2 linked regions of the Archangium violaceum genome follow. The protein of the gene in region 1 binds, or shares a complex with, the protein of each later gene. Links are inferred from orthologs where the notes say so. Each region holds a gene or a part of one and is shown in the gene's direction. Other genes may lie near its edges.

The links. Proteins that work in one complex are often made in the same cells at the same time.
Region 2: the proteins of smc (region 1) and JQX13_RS42000 are in contact, whole or in part, in a crystal structure (PDB 3ZGX), measured with the Bacillus subtilis proteins. The link is inferred for Archangium violaceum from one-to-one orthologs.

Annotation. Positions count from the first base shown.
Region 1 is NZ_CP069338.1:7,858,110-7,866,545, forward strand. What follows is about bases 211-4,389. They hold smc (chromosome segregation protein SMC), read left to right. Parts: upstream 211-586; coding sequence 587-4,189; downstream 4,190-4,389. Other genes in these bases: JQX13_RS33735 (hypothetical protein), read right to left, coding at 4,291-4,389. Outside these bases: JQX13_RS33725 (acyltransferase family protein), read left to right, coding at 1-169; more of JQX13_RS33735, read right to left, coding at 4,390-5,481; JQX13_RS33740 (sigma 54-interacting transcriptional regulator), read right to left, coding at 5,519-6,907; JQX13_RS55615 (hypothetical protein), read right to left, coding at 7,026-7,148; JQX13_RS33745 (hypothetical protein), read right to left, coding at 7,358-7,765; grxC (glutaredoxin 3), read right to left, coding at 7,873-8,127; groL (chaperonin GroEL), read right to left, coding at 8,302-8,436. UniProt on the Bacillus subtilis protein: Required for chromosome condensation and partitioning.
Region 2 is NZ_CP069338.1:9,938,019-9,940,956, reverse strand. Bases 1-2,918 are described here. They hold JQX13_RS42000 (segregation and condensation protein A), read left to right. Parts: upstream 1-985; coding sequence 986-1,852; downstream 1,853-2,918. Other genes in these bases: JQX13_RS41990 (pseudouridine synthase), read left to right, coding at 2,848-2,918; scpB (SMC-Scp complex subunit ScpB), read left to right, coding at 1,839-2,816; trpS (tryptophan--tRNA ligase), read left to right, coding at 1-967. In the rest of the region: more of JQX13_RS41990, read left to right, coding at 2,919-2,938. UniProt on the Bacillus subtilis protein: Participates in chromosomal partition during cell division. May act via the formation of a condensin-like complex containing Smc and ScpB that pull DNA away from mid-cell into both cell halves.

The DNA of each region.
Region 1 (8,436 bases):
CCTGTGCCTGCTCCTGCTGTCCGTGAAGGTGCGCGTCGCTCCGCCCTCGGACCTGGCCGCCCTGGCGTTCCTCGGGGCCGTCTACGCCACGAGCATCGTCGCCGCCCACGTGCTGTACACCTGGGTGGAGGCGCCCTGTCTCGAGTGGACGAAGCGCCTCAAGCGCTGATCCCCACCGCGCGTTCCCCATCGACGGCTCCGAGTCTCCCTCCCCGGAGGTGAGCCGGAGCCCCTCGTCCCGTCAGACGTGTGACCCCAGGCCGCCCGCCTGCCCGGCGGCCGTGTCAGACCCTTCTGCTATGCCCGGGTTGCTCCAACGTGGGGCGAGAGGGCGGGCAGGGGCCTGAGCGGAGGTCGCCTCCGGAAAAAATCGAGGAGAGGTAGGGTCCATGTCCTCCCGGACGACCCCCCGGTCGTCAGGCCGGTGGGCGCCATGCTTGCCTGCTCGCATATCGTCACGCATGGCAGGGTCATGCTTGATCGGCTGAGATCCTGCGTGCTACTCGTCTGAACGCTCCGAGGCCGATTTTTCGGCCTCTGGCGCGATTCCTCCCTTGCCTGGACACCTTTCGGGAGCCCGTTTCACATGCGAATCAAGCGGCTGGACATCACCGGCTTCAAGTCGTTCATGGAGCGCAGCGTCTTCACGTTCGATGACGGAGTGACGGGCATCGTCGGCCCCAACGGCTGCGGCAAGTCGAACGTGGTGGACTCCATCCGCTGGGTGATGGGCGAGCAGAGCGCCAAGAACCTGCGCGGCCGCGGCATGGAGGACGTCATCTTCAACGGCTCGGAGTCCAAGCCGCCCCTGTCCATGGCCGAGGTGTCGCTCACCTTCCACGTGGACGAGACGGACACGCTCCCGGCCCACCTCTCCGGTCTCACCGAGGTGACGGTGACGCGCCGCCTCTTCCGCAGCGGCGACTCCGAGTACCTCATCAACAAGACGACGTGCCGCCTGCTGGACATCACCGAGCTCTTCCTCGGCACCGGCGTGGGCACCAAGGCCTACTCCATCATCGAGCAGGGCCGCGTGGGTCTCATCGTCTCCAGCAAGCCCGAGGACCGGCGCCACCTGATCGAGGAGGCCGCGGGCGTCACCAAGTACAAGTCGCGCCGCAAGGCCGCCGAGCGCAAGCTGGAGGCCACCCAGGCCAACCTCCTGCGCGTCACGGACATCACCTCCGAGCTGGAGCGCCGGCTCGAGAGCCTCTCGCGCCAGGCGAAGAAGGCGGAGAAGTACAAGAAGCTCAAGACGCGGATGCGGGAGATCGAGCTGCACTCGGCCTCGCACCGCTTCCTGGCCCTGCACGCCGAGGCCAAGGTGCTCCAGGAGAAGCTGGGCAGCGTGGGCGCCGAGGAGCGCGAGGGCCTGGAGAAGATGCGCGAGCTGGAGCTCGTCATCACCAACCGCCGCACCTCGCTGGAGGCCGAGACCGAGGCCCTGCAGAAGCTCTCCGCCGACGTGCACACGCTGGAGAGCGCCCTGCAGCGCGCGGACCAGGACCTGGCCTACTGGCGCAAGGACCTGGAGGAGACGACCGCCCGCGTCGCCCAGTCCGAGACCGAGCTCAACGCGCTCAAGGCCCGTCAGGCCGAGGTGGCCGAGACCATGGCCTCGCGCGAGGCGGAGCTCAGCTCCATCGCCGGCTCGTGGAAGGAGGACGAGGTCGCGATGAAGGTGGCGCAGGAGGAGCTGCGCCGGGTGAGCCAGCTGCAGACGGAGATCTCCCTGCGGCTGGAGCAGGAGCGCGCGGCGCTCGTCACCGTGGCCAGCCGGCTGGCCAACCACGAGAGCAACCTCGTCAACCTGGCCCGCCAGAAGACGGACCTGGAGGCCCGGCGTGCCCGCAACCGCGCCGAGGCGGACGCCCTGCGCGAGCAGGAGAAGCAGCTTGAGGATGTGCGCCAGCAGGTGGCCCGCCGGGTGGAGGACAGCCGCCACCTGTCGTTGGAGCTCGCCGAGCGCAAGGGCCACGAGGAGGAGGCCCTGATGCGCACGCGTCAGGCCTTCATGGAGAACGAGGTCCAGGTCATCGGCCTGCGCGAGGAGTTGAGCGACAAGCGCAGCCGGCTCGCCTCGCTGGAGGCGCTGCAGAAGGACTACGAGGGCTTCGACAAGGGCGTGCGCGCGGTGATGGTGCGCGCCGGCGAGGAGGCCCGCGCGCAGGGCATCTTCGGCCTGGTGGCCGACGTCATCTCCACCACGCCGCGCTTCGAGCGCGCGGTGGAGGCCGTGCTGGGCGAGCGGTTGCAGCACGTCGTCGTCGAGAGCCGCGACAAGGGCGTGGAGCTGGTGGAGTACCTCAAGGAGGCCGCGGAAGGCCGGGGCAGCTTCCTGCCCGTGCCCCCGCCCGAGCGCGTGCCCTCCGTGGTGCAGCCGGACATGTCCCGCGCCGGGGTGCTGGCGCTCGCCCTCGACGAGATGACGTGCGAGGAGTCGCTCCAGCCGGTGGTGAAGCTGCTGCTCGGGGACGTGGTCATCGTGGAGGACATCGCCTCCGCCAAGGCGTACGCGGAGGCCGAGGGCGGCAACTGCTGCACGCTCGTCACCCTGGACGGTGAGGTGTTCCGCCCGGATGGCACCATCATCGGCGGCGAGCGCGAGGGCGCCGCGGTGGGCGCCCTGCAGAAGAAACGGGAGATCGCCGAGCTGGCCGCCGAGGTGACCCGGGTCGAGGAGCGCTACAACGAGATCCTCACCCGGCACTACACCCTGCAGAAGCAGATGGGGGACTCGGAGGACGTCCTCAAGGGGCTGGCGAAGAACCAGCACGCCGAGGAGCTGAGCCTCGCCAGCCAGGAGAAGGACCTGCACAAGGCGAGCGAGGATCTGGCGCGGGTGCGCGACCGTCTCCGGGCGCTGGATGCCGAGGAGGAGCAGCTCACGCAGATGTACGACGGGCTGGCGCACGAGGAGGAGAACAGCCGGGGCGAGGTGACGCACGGACAGGCGGACCGCGAGGGCCGCGAGGAGCGCGTGAAGCAGCTGGTGGGCGAGCTGGAGTCGCTCCGGCAGCGGGCCGAGACGGCCACGAGCAACCTCACCAGCCTGAAGGTGAAGGTGGCCGCCGGTGGCGAGCGCGGCGAGTCGGCGCGCAAGGAGCTGGAGAGCCTGCTGGCCCAGAAGGAGGAGATGGCCGGCCGGGTGCGCAAGCTGGAGTCCACGGTGCGCGAGGGCTCGGCGCGGGTGGTGGAGTTCCAGCGCCGCATCACCGAGACGGAGGCGGAGCGCGCCAGGAAGGCCGAGGAGCTGCGTGTGGCCTCCGAGGGACTCGAGGCGCGGCGCACGGCCCATGCCGCGGCCTCGGGTGAGGTTCGCGAGCAGGACAACGTGCTGCGCGAGCTGCGCACGAAGCTGGATGGCCTCACCCAGGGCCTGTCGCAGATCACCTTGCGCGAGCGGGAGATCGCCCTGGAGCTGGAGCACCTGGTGGCGGGCATCCGCGAGCGGCACGGGATGGAGCTGCAGGAGGAGGTGCACCGCTACCACATGCTGCCGTCGCTGAGCGAGGAGGCGGAGCAGGAGCTGAAGGAGCTGCGCGCGCAGGTGGAGAAGATGGGGGAGATCAACCTCACCGCCATCGACGAGCACACGGAGCTGTCGCAGCGCTCGGAGTTCCTGCTGACGCAGAAGAAGGACCTGGCCGAGTCGATGGAGAAGCTGCAGGAGGCCATCCGCCGCATCGACGCGTCGAGCCGGGAGCGCTTCAAGCAGACGTTCGAGATCGTCAACGAGAAGTTCCAGGCCATCTTCCCGCGGCTGTTCGGCGGCGGCCGGGCGAGCCTGGTGCTGACGAACGAGGGGCAGGGTGGAGAGCCCGGCGTGGAGATCGTCGCGCAGCCGCCCGGCAAGAAGCTGCAGAGCATGAACCTGCTGTCGGGTGGTGAGAAGGCGCTCACGGCCGTGGCGCTCATCTTCGCCATCTTCCTCATCAAGCCGACGCCCTTCTGCCTCCTGGACGAGGTCGACGCGCCGCTGGATGAGGGCAACGTGGGCCGCTACAACGACATGGTGAAGGAGATGAGCAAGCAGTCGCAGTTCATCCTCATCACCCACAACAAGCGCACCATGGAGGTGGCGGACACGCTGTACGGCGTGACGATGGAGGAGCCGGGTATCTCCAAGCTGGTGAGCGTGAAGCTGCGCGAGGCCAAGGCCGCCAACGACAACATCACCGCAGCGTAATCACTCTCCCCGCGGAGCCCGCAAAGAAGAAGGCGCGGAACCTGATTCCAGGTCCCGCGCCTTCTTCGTTTCAGGCCCGGGTGCTCAGGCCGGAGCGCGGACTACTTGCGCTCCTTGGGGCAGGCACCCTGGTCGGCGGCGAGGCGCTTCTGGGCGTTGTTCAGGTCCTGCTCGGTGTTGCCGATGACCACCTGGGTCTTCGTCTCGACCTCGGCCCAGGCCGGATCCTTGGCCTTGAGCTCCTGGGCGAGGGCCAGGGTGGCCTGGTCGACCTTGAGCTGGGAGTCGATGGCGTTGACCCAGCCTTGCGCGGAGTCGACGAGCGCCTTGCATTTGGCCTTCAGCTCGTCGACCAGCTTCCAGTCCTTGGTCTTCTGGTACCTGGTGACGATGGCGTCATAGGCCTCGGCGGCGTTGGCGCGGGCGCCGAAGGCGACGGCGGCATCGGCGGAGCGCTGGTTGCGCTCCAACTCGAGCTGGAAGAAGCGCAGCTCGGGCGGCAGGTCCGCGGCGGGCGTGGTGGCCCGCGAGTTGAAATGGACGAAGCGGTAGGGGAACTTCAGCTGGTCCACATCCAGCTGCGCCGGCACGGCCATCATCTTGGCCTGGAGGCAGGCGGCGAGCTGGTCACCCTCGGGGGTTCCCGTCGGGTCGAACGTGATGTTGGTGGCGGTCGCCGAGCCCTTCGCCAGCTCCACGTTGGCCTTGAGGATGGGCGCGGTCTTCTCGCCGAAGCCCGCGTAGCACTCGCACCAGGAGGACTGGGCGAGCCGCACGTTGCCCGAGAAGTCAGAGCCCGGGTTGATGCCGAACTTGACGCTGGGGCTGTTGGTCGCCTCGTGGATGAAGGAGCTCTCGGACTCCACCGGCTGCGCGCCCTTGGGCAGGGCGGTGATGGGCACGCGCGCGTTCACCACGTTCTGCACGCACGTGGTGCCCTCGGGGGTGAGGTTCTCTCCGGAGACGGCGTGGGTGCCGCCCTGGTCGTTCACGGTGGTCTTCACGATCACGCGGGTGGTGTCGGCTTCACCGCGGGACTTCGGGTCCACCAGGCACTCCATCACCTCGGGACGGATGGAGAGCATCGCGCCCACGAGGACGCCCTGGTTGACGGGTTGGGGCAGGGCGAGCGGCTTGGACTGGCACACCGCCAGATCGAACGGCGGCTGGTTGGTGATGCGCATCCGCTCCTCCTTGGTGGTCGGGCCCTGCGGCTTCTTCTGGGCCTGATCCTGGGTGGCGCAGCCACCCGCGGCGAGGAGGACGGAGGCAATGGCGAGACGGCGCATCATGCTTGGGAGCTCCCTTGGGGTTGGGACAGCGGGGGCCTCATTTATCAAGACCCTCGGCGTTCTTGAGATCCTTCAACCGCAGACCGTTCTTCTTGAGCAGACGGTAGAGGCTTTGCATGGACAGGCCGGTGTGCTGCTCGGCCGTCTTCATGTCGAAGTTGGACACGCGCATGACCTCGGCGAAGTAGAGGCGCTCGAAGTCGGCCACCACCCGATCCTTGGCCTCGTGGTAGGGCATGCCCGTCACCAACGCGGCCACGCTGGTGGTGGGCTGCTGGCCCTCCATCTTGCGCTGGGGCTGGGCCATGAAGTCCAGCCAGCTGACGTTGCCCGTCTCCTGCATGAGGGCGCCGCGCTCCAGCACGTTGCGCAGCTCGCGCACGTTGCCGGGCCAGTCGTAGCCCTCGAAGAGGGCGAGCGTCTGGGGGGTGAGCTCGAAGGAGGACTTGATGCCGCGCAGCAGGGACTGCGCCAGCACGGGGATGTCCTCGCGCCGGGTGCGCAGCGGGGGCAGGCGCACGCGCGCCACCGCCAGCCGGTAGTAGAGGTCCGCCCGGAAGCGGCCCTGGCGCACGTCCTCCTCGAGGTTGCGGTGCGTGGAGGCGATGACGCGCACGTCCACCGGCACCGGCGCTCCGTCCAGAGAAGGCACCTCGCGCGACTCCAGCACGCGCAGCAGCTTGGGCTGCAGCGACAGGGGCAGCTCGCCCACCTCGTCCAGGAAGAGGGTTCCGCCCTGGGCCGCCTCGAAGACGCCCTTGGCGCCCTTCTCCTCCTCCTCGCTGTTGGAGCGCAGGCCGCCGAACAGCTCTCGCTCGGCCTTCTCCTCGGTGATGAGGTTGCAGTCCACCACCTTGAAGGGGCCGTGCCGCCGCATTGAGTGCTGGTGCACGGCGCGCGCCGCCAGCTCCTTGCCGGTGCCCGTCTCGCCCTCGACGAGCAGGTTCATGTCCTCGCGGGCGATGCTGCGCAGCTGCGCGAAGACGACGCGCATCTTCTCCGAGGTGCCCACCAGCCCCCCGAAGGCGTCCGCTCCGCCCGTGACCTCCACCTCCGTGGCGCGCGACTCCTGCTTGATGGCCAGCTTCGTCTTGCCCAGCTGCACCTTGTCGCCCGGTTGCAGCAGCACCTGCATGACCTGGTGGCCATCCAGGAAGGTGCCGTTGCGGCTGCCCAGGTCGCGCAGGATGATGCCCTGTGCCGTGCGCTCCAGCTCCAGGTGCCGCCGGCTCACCGTCTGGTCGCTGAGCACCAGATCGCTGGCCGGGTCCGAGCCCACGCGCAGCAGCGCATCCTGCGTGGTGACCTTCTTGCCCTTGTCCGGGCCAGCCACCACATCCACCGTCCACTCACGCACTTGAATCCGTGTCGAGCGGGCGTCGCCCGTCTTCGCGGTGAGCGTGACCTCCGGCCTGTCCTCGATCATTGGCGTAGACCCTCCACCCGGGCGGCGGAGGGGTAGCTCCGCCTGCGACGCGGGAGTTTCCTGTTTATGGGTCTTGGTGGGGCTTGGGCAAGCTTTAGTGCTCCCCGGGTGAGGGTATTCAAGAGAGCAGACGCTCGGTGAAGTCCCCCTCATGCCAGAGGACGCGGAGCCGATTCGGGGTGGGGGAGAAGCGCACGCGGGCGAGCGCCTGACGCAGAGCGGGGCCACCCTCCAGTCTCACGACGAGTTCATCGGTGGAGGGTTTCTCCCTGTGTGGGGCCGCTCGCACATGCAGTCTGGCCGACATCCTGGCGAGCCGCGTCAGCACGTTGGGTACAAAAGGCCGGCGGCGCACGCGCGGGCCGGTCCGGCACGTTTCACGGACCGCGAGTGAAGACAATCGTCCCCCCGGAATCCAGCTCCGGGCGTGCGCCAGCCGTCCGGTGGTCGCTAGTACCTGGCCGGCGAGTCGCTGGCCGGGAAGGACTCCTTGGACTCCTCGTCCACGATGTCATCCTCACCCCGGCCCCCGGAGCTCACCTGGGCATTGGTCTGCCCGCCGGAGATCCGGCCCGAGGCACCGCCCTTCTTGCCCACGGCCTTCTGCTCACTTCCGGCCTGGACGCCCTCGGTCCGGATCAGCCGCGCGCCGAGCAGGTTCTTCGCGCGCTCGGCCAGATCGCGCTGGGCCTCCTGGTAGTCACGGAAGAAGTCCACCAGCTCCTGGTCACCGCTCTGCTCGGCGTCCTGGATGTACTGGCCCACCTCCGAGGCCCCCTGGAGACAGTGATAGAGCACGCTGATGACGTCGTAGTTCTCGTCCTTCGTGCCCGTGACCTGTTCCCCTGCCTCTGCCATCGTCCACCTCCGTGCGTGAGGGTTTGCTCCAGGCAACCTGCTCACGGCGAAGGAGGGGTGCCCATGGGGCTCGGCGGGCCGCCTGCCCCAGGGAACGCCAGGGGGGCTCAGGCCAGCAGCGGATCGAGCCGGCCCTCGCTCTCCAGGCGGGCCAGGTCGCTGTAGCCACCCACGTGGGTGTCGCCGATCCAGATCTGCGGGACGGTCCGCTGGCCGCCGCTCATCTCCACCAGCTTCGAACGCATCTCGTCGTCGCCGGTGACGTCCAGCTCCTCGTACTTCACGCCCTTGCGCGTCAGCAGATCCTTCGCCCGGACGCAGTAACCGCAGTAGGTGGTGGTGTAGATTTTGACGGGCTTCACGCGTGTCCTCCCTCGTGTCTTCCCCCAAACTAAGAGGGAAGGGGACGCCGTGCCACCCGATGGATGCCCGCTGGCTGCCCGGAAACGCGAACGGCCCCCGATTCCACGAGGGAACCGGAGGCCGTCGGGAGAACCGGAGCGCGGCGGGTGCCACGCTCCGATGCTCGGGCGGGACTACATGCCCATGCCGCCCATACCACCCATGCCGCCCATGCCGCCCATACCACCGGCGGCGCCAGCGCCCTCCTTCTCCTCCTTCGGGCGCTCGGCCACCATGGCCTCGGTGGTGAGCATGAGGGAGGCAACGGA
Region 2 (2,938 bases), 2.1 Mb from region 1 along the record:
CAACTACTACGGAGCCCTCCGGCAGTTCGTCCAACTGCAGGATGAGGGCGAGGCGTATTTCTTCATCGCCAACCTGCACGCGCTCACCACCGTGCGAGATCCCAGGCTCGCCGAGGAGCTCACGCGAGAGGCCGCCATCGCCTACCTCTCGCTCGGGTTGGATCCCAAGAAGGCCATCCTCTTCCGGCAGAGCGACGTGAAGGAGGTGCTGGAGCTCAACTGGATCCTCGGCACCGTCGTGCCGCACGCCCACCTCGAGCGCGCCCACAGCTACAAGGACAAGGTGGCCAAGGGCATCAGCCCGGACTTCGGCCTCTTCGCCTACCCGGTGCTCATGGCCGCCGACATCCTGCTCTACAGCGCGGATGCCGTGCCGGTGGGCAGGGATCAGATCCAGCACATCGAGTTCGCCCGTGACTGGGCGGTGAAGTTCAACGTGACCTACGTGCCCGGGTACGATCCCCAGGATCCCGAGGGCAAGGAGAAGGGGCACAGCCCCGGCATCCTCAAGCTCCCGGCGGCACGCATCCAGGAGAGCACCGCGGTGGTGCCCGGTATCGACGGACAGAAGATGTCCAAGTCGTACGGCAACACCATCGAGCTCTTCGGGGACGAAAAGGAGATCAAGAAGCGGATCATGAGCATCAAGACGGACTCCACGCCCGTCGAGGCTCCCAAGCCCACCGAGAACGCGCCCCTCTACGATCTGCTCAAGGTGATGCTGCCCGAGTCCCGCTTCCAAGAGGTGGATGCCTCGTGGCGAGCGGGCGGCAAGGGCTACGGCGAGTACAAGAAGCTGCTCGTCGAGGCCTTCCATGACGCCTTTGGTCCGGCGCGCAAGCGCCGCCAGGAGCTGATCAACGATCCGGCCGAGCTCGAGCGCATCCTCCAGGATGGCGCCGAGCGCGCCCGTGCCGAGGCCTCCCGCCTGATGCAGCGGGTACGCCGCGCCGTCGGCATCCCCTGACCCCGTGAAGGAAGTTCGGTGACCGCAGGTCGTCGCAGCACCCCTCCCACCGAGGAGACCCTCGAGGCGGACGTCCCCACCAGTGTGGGTGACGCCTTCCGGGTCGCCTTGCCCAATTTCGAGGGGCCGCTCGACCTGCTGCTTCACCTCATCAAGGAACACCGGCTCGACATCTTCGACATCCCGCTCGCGCTCATCACCGAGAAGTACCTGGAGCACCTCGAGCGGATGCGGGAGATCAACCTCGACATCGCCGGCGAGTTCCTGGTGATGGCCGCCACGCTGGCGCACCTCAAGAGCCGCATGCTGCTGCCGCGCCAGGACACCGCGGAGCAGCCGGTGGACGCGGTGGCGGAGCTCCAGCAGGAGGAGGCGGAGGATCCCCGCGCCGAGCTGGTGCGCCGGCTGCTCGAGTACCAGAAGTACAAGGCCGCCGCCGAGCAGCTGGCCATGCAGGACATCCTCGAGCGCGACGTCTTCCCGCGCCGGGTGCCCGTGGAGGCCGTGCCCATCCCCGAGGAGGAGGTGGGCCTGCAGGAGTTCTCCGTCCTCAAGCTCATCGAGGCGCTCGACCGGGTATTGGAGCGCCTGACTCCCAAGTTGCAGCACGAGGTGGTGCGCGAGCAGGTGAGCATCACCGAGGCCATCCGCCGGATCGCCGAGCGCTTGAAGGGCCAGGAGTCCTGCTCGTTCGAGAGCCTCTTCGATGAGCAACGGACGCGGCAGGAGGTGGTGATTACCTTCCTGGCCATCCTGGAGATGGTGAAGAGGCGTCTGCTCAAGGTCCGCCAGGAGGCCCCCCTGGCGGACATCATCCTCACGCCCAACGGAGACGCCCTGGAGCGGCTGCTCCCATCGGAGGTGGACGAGAGTGACTACCGGTAACAACGGCCCCGAGGACACCGGCCCGAAGACGCCGCGCGGCTCCGGCGGCCCCAGCCCCTTCACCGAGGAGGAGATCGCCGCCGTCACCGGTCCCGGCGACGAGGACGAGCTGGAGGACTCCGACGTCGCCACCATCGAGGCCGACGAGGTCCCGGACCTCCAGACGTCCTTCGAGAAGCTCGTCCAGAAGAGCCGCAACCTCTCCCCGGAGCGCATCCGCACCATCGTGGAGAGCGTGCTCTTCGTGGCGGACAAGCCCCTGGACCTGGACCAGCTCTTCGAGGCCACGGGCATCGATCGCGAGAAGATCCAGGAGGCGCTCAATCAGATCTCCGGCGTGCACAGGGATGGCATCAGCGGCATGGTCCTGTACGAGGTGGCCGGCGGGTGGCAGTTCCGCACGGATCCGCACTCGGCGGAGTACGTGCGGCGCTACCTGCGCGTGAAGCCCCAGCGCCTCACCCGCGCCGCCGTGGAGACCCTGGCCATCATCGCCTACCGGCAGCCCGTTACCCGTCCCGAGGTCGAGGACATCCGCGGCGTGGACTGCGGCGCCGTCATCAAGGCGCTGTTGGATCGCAAGTTGATCAAGATCCTGGGCAAGAAGGAGGAGGTGGGCCGGCCCATGCTGTACGGGACGACCCGTGAGTTCCTCGAGTTCTTCGCCCTGAAGGATCTGTCCGCCCTGCCCACGCTGCGCGAGTTCCACGAGCTGACGCAGGAGCACCAGGAGATCGTCGAGAAGGAGCGGCCCGCCGTTCCGGGTGCCAGTGGCACCGTGGAGACGTTGGCGGACCCGGAGTTCCAGAAGCGGATGGAGAAGAGCGTGGCGGCCTCCGAGGCGGCGCTCGAGGAGCTGGAGCAGGCCATGGACGCCGCGGAGCAGACACAGAAGGCGGCCAGCAGCATCCTGAACCCGACCCCGCCGCCCTCCGAGGGCGACAAGGGGTCCGAACCCGCTTGACGGGTGGGCGAAGAAGTGGAAGGTGGCGGAAATGGCGGCTGAACGTTTACAGAAATACCTCGCGCGCGCGGGCGTGGCCTCGCGCAGGCACGCGGAAGAGCTCATCACCGAAGGTCGTGTCA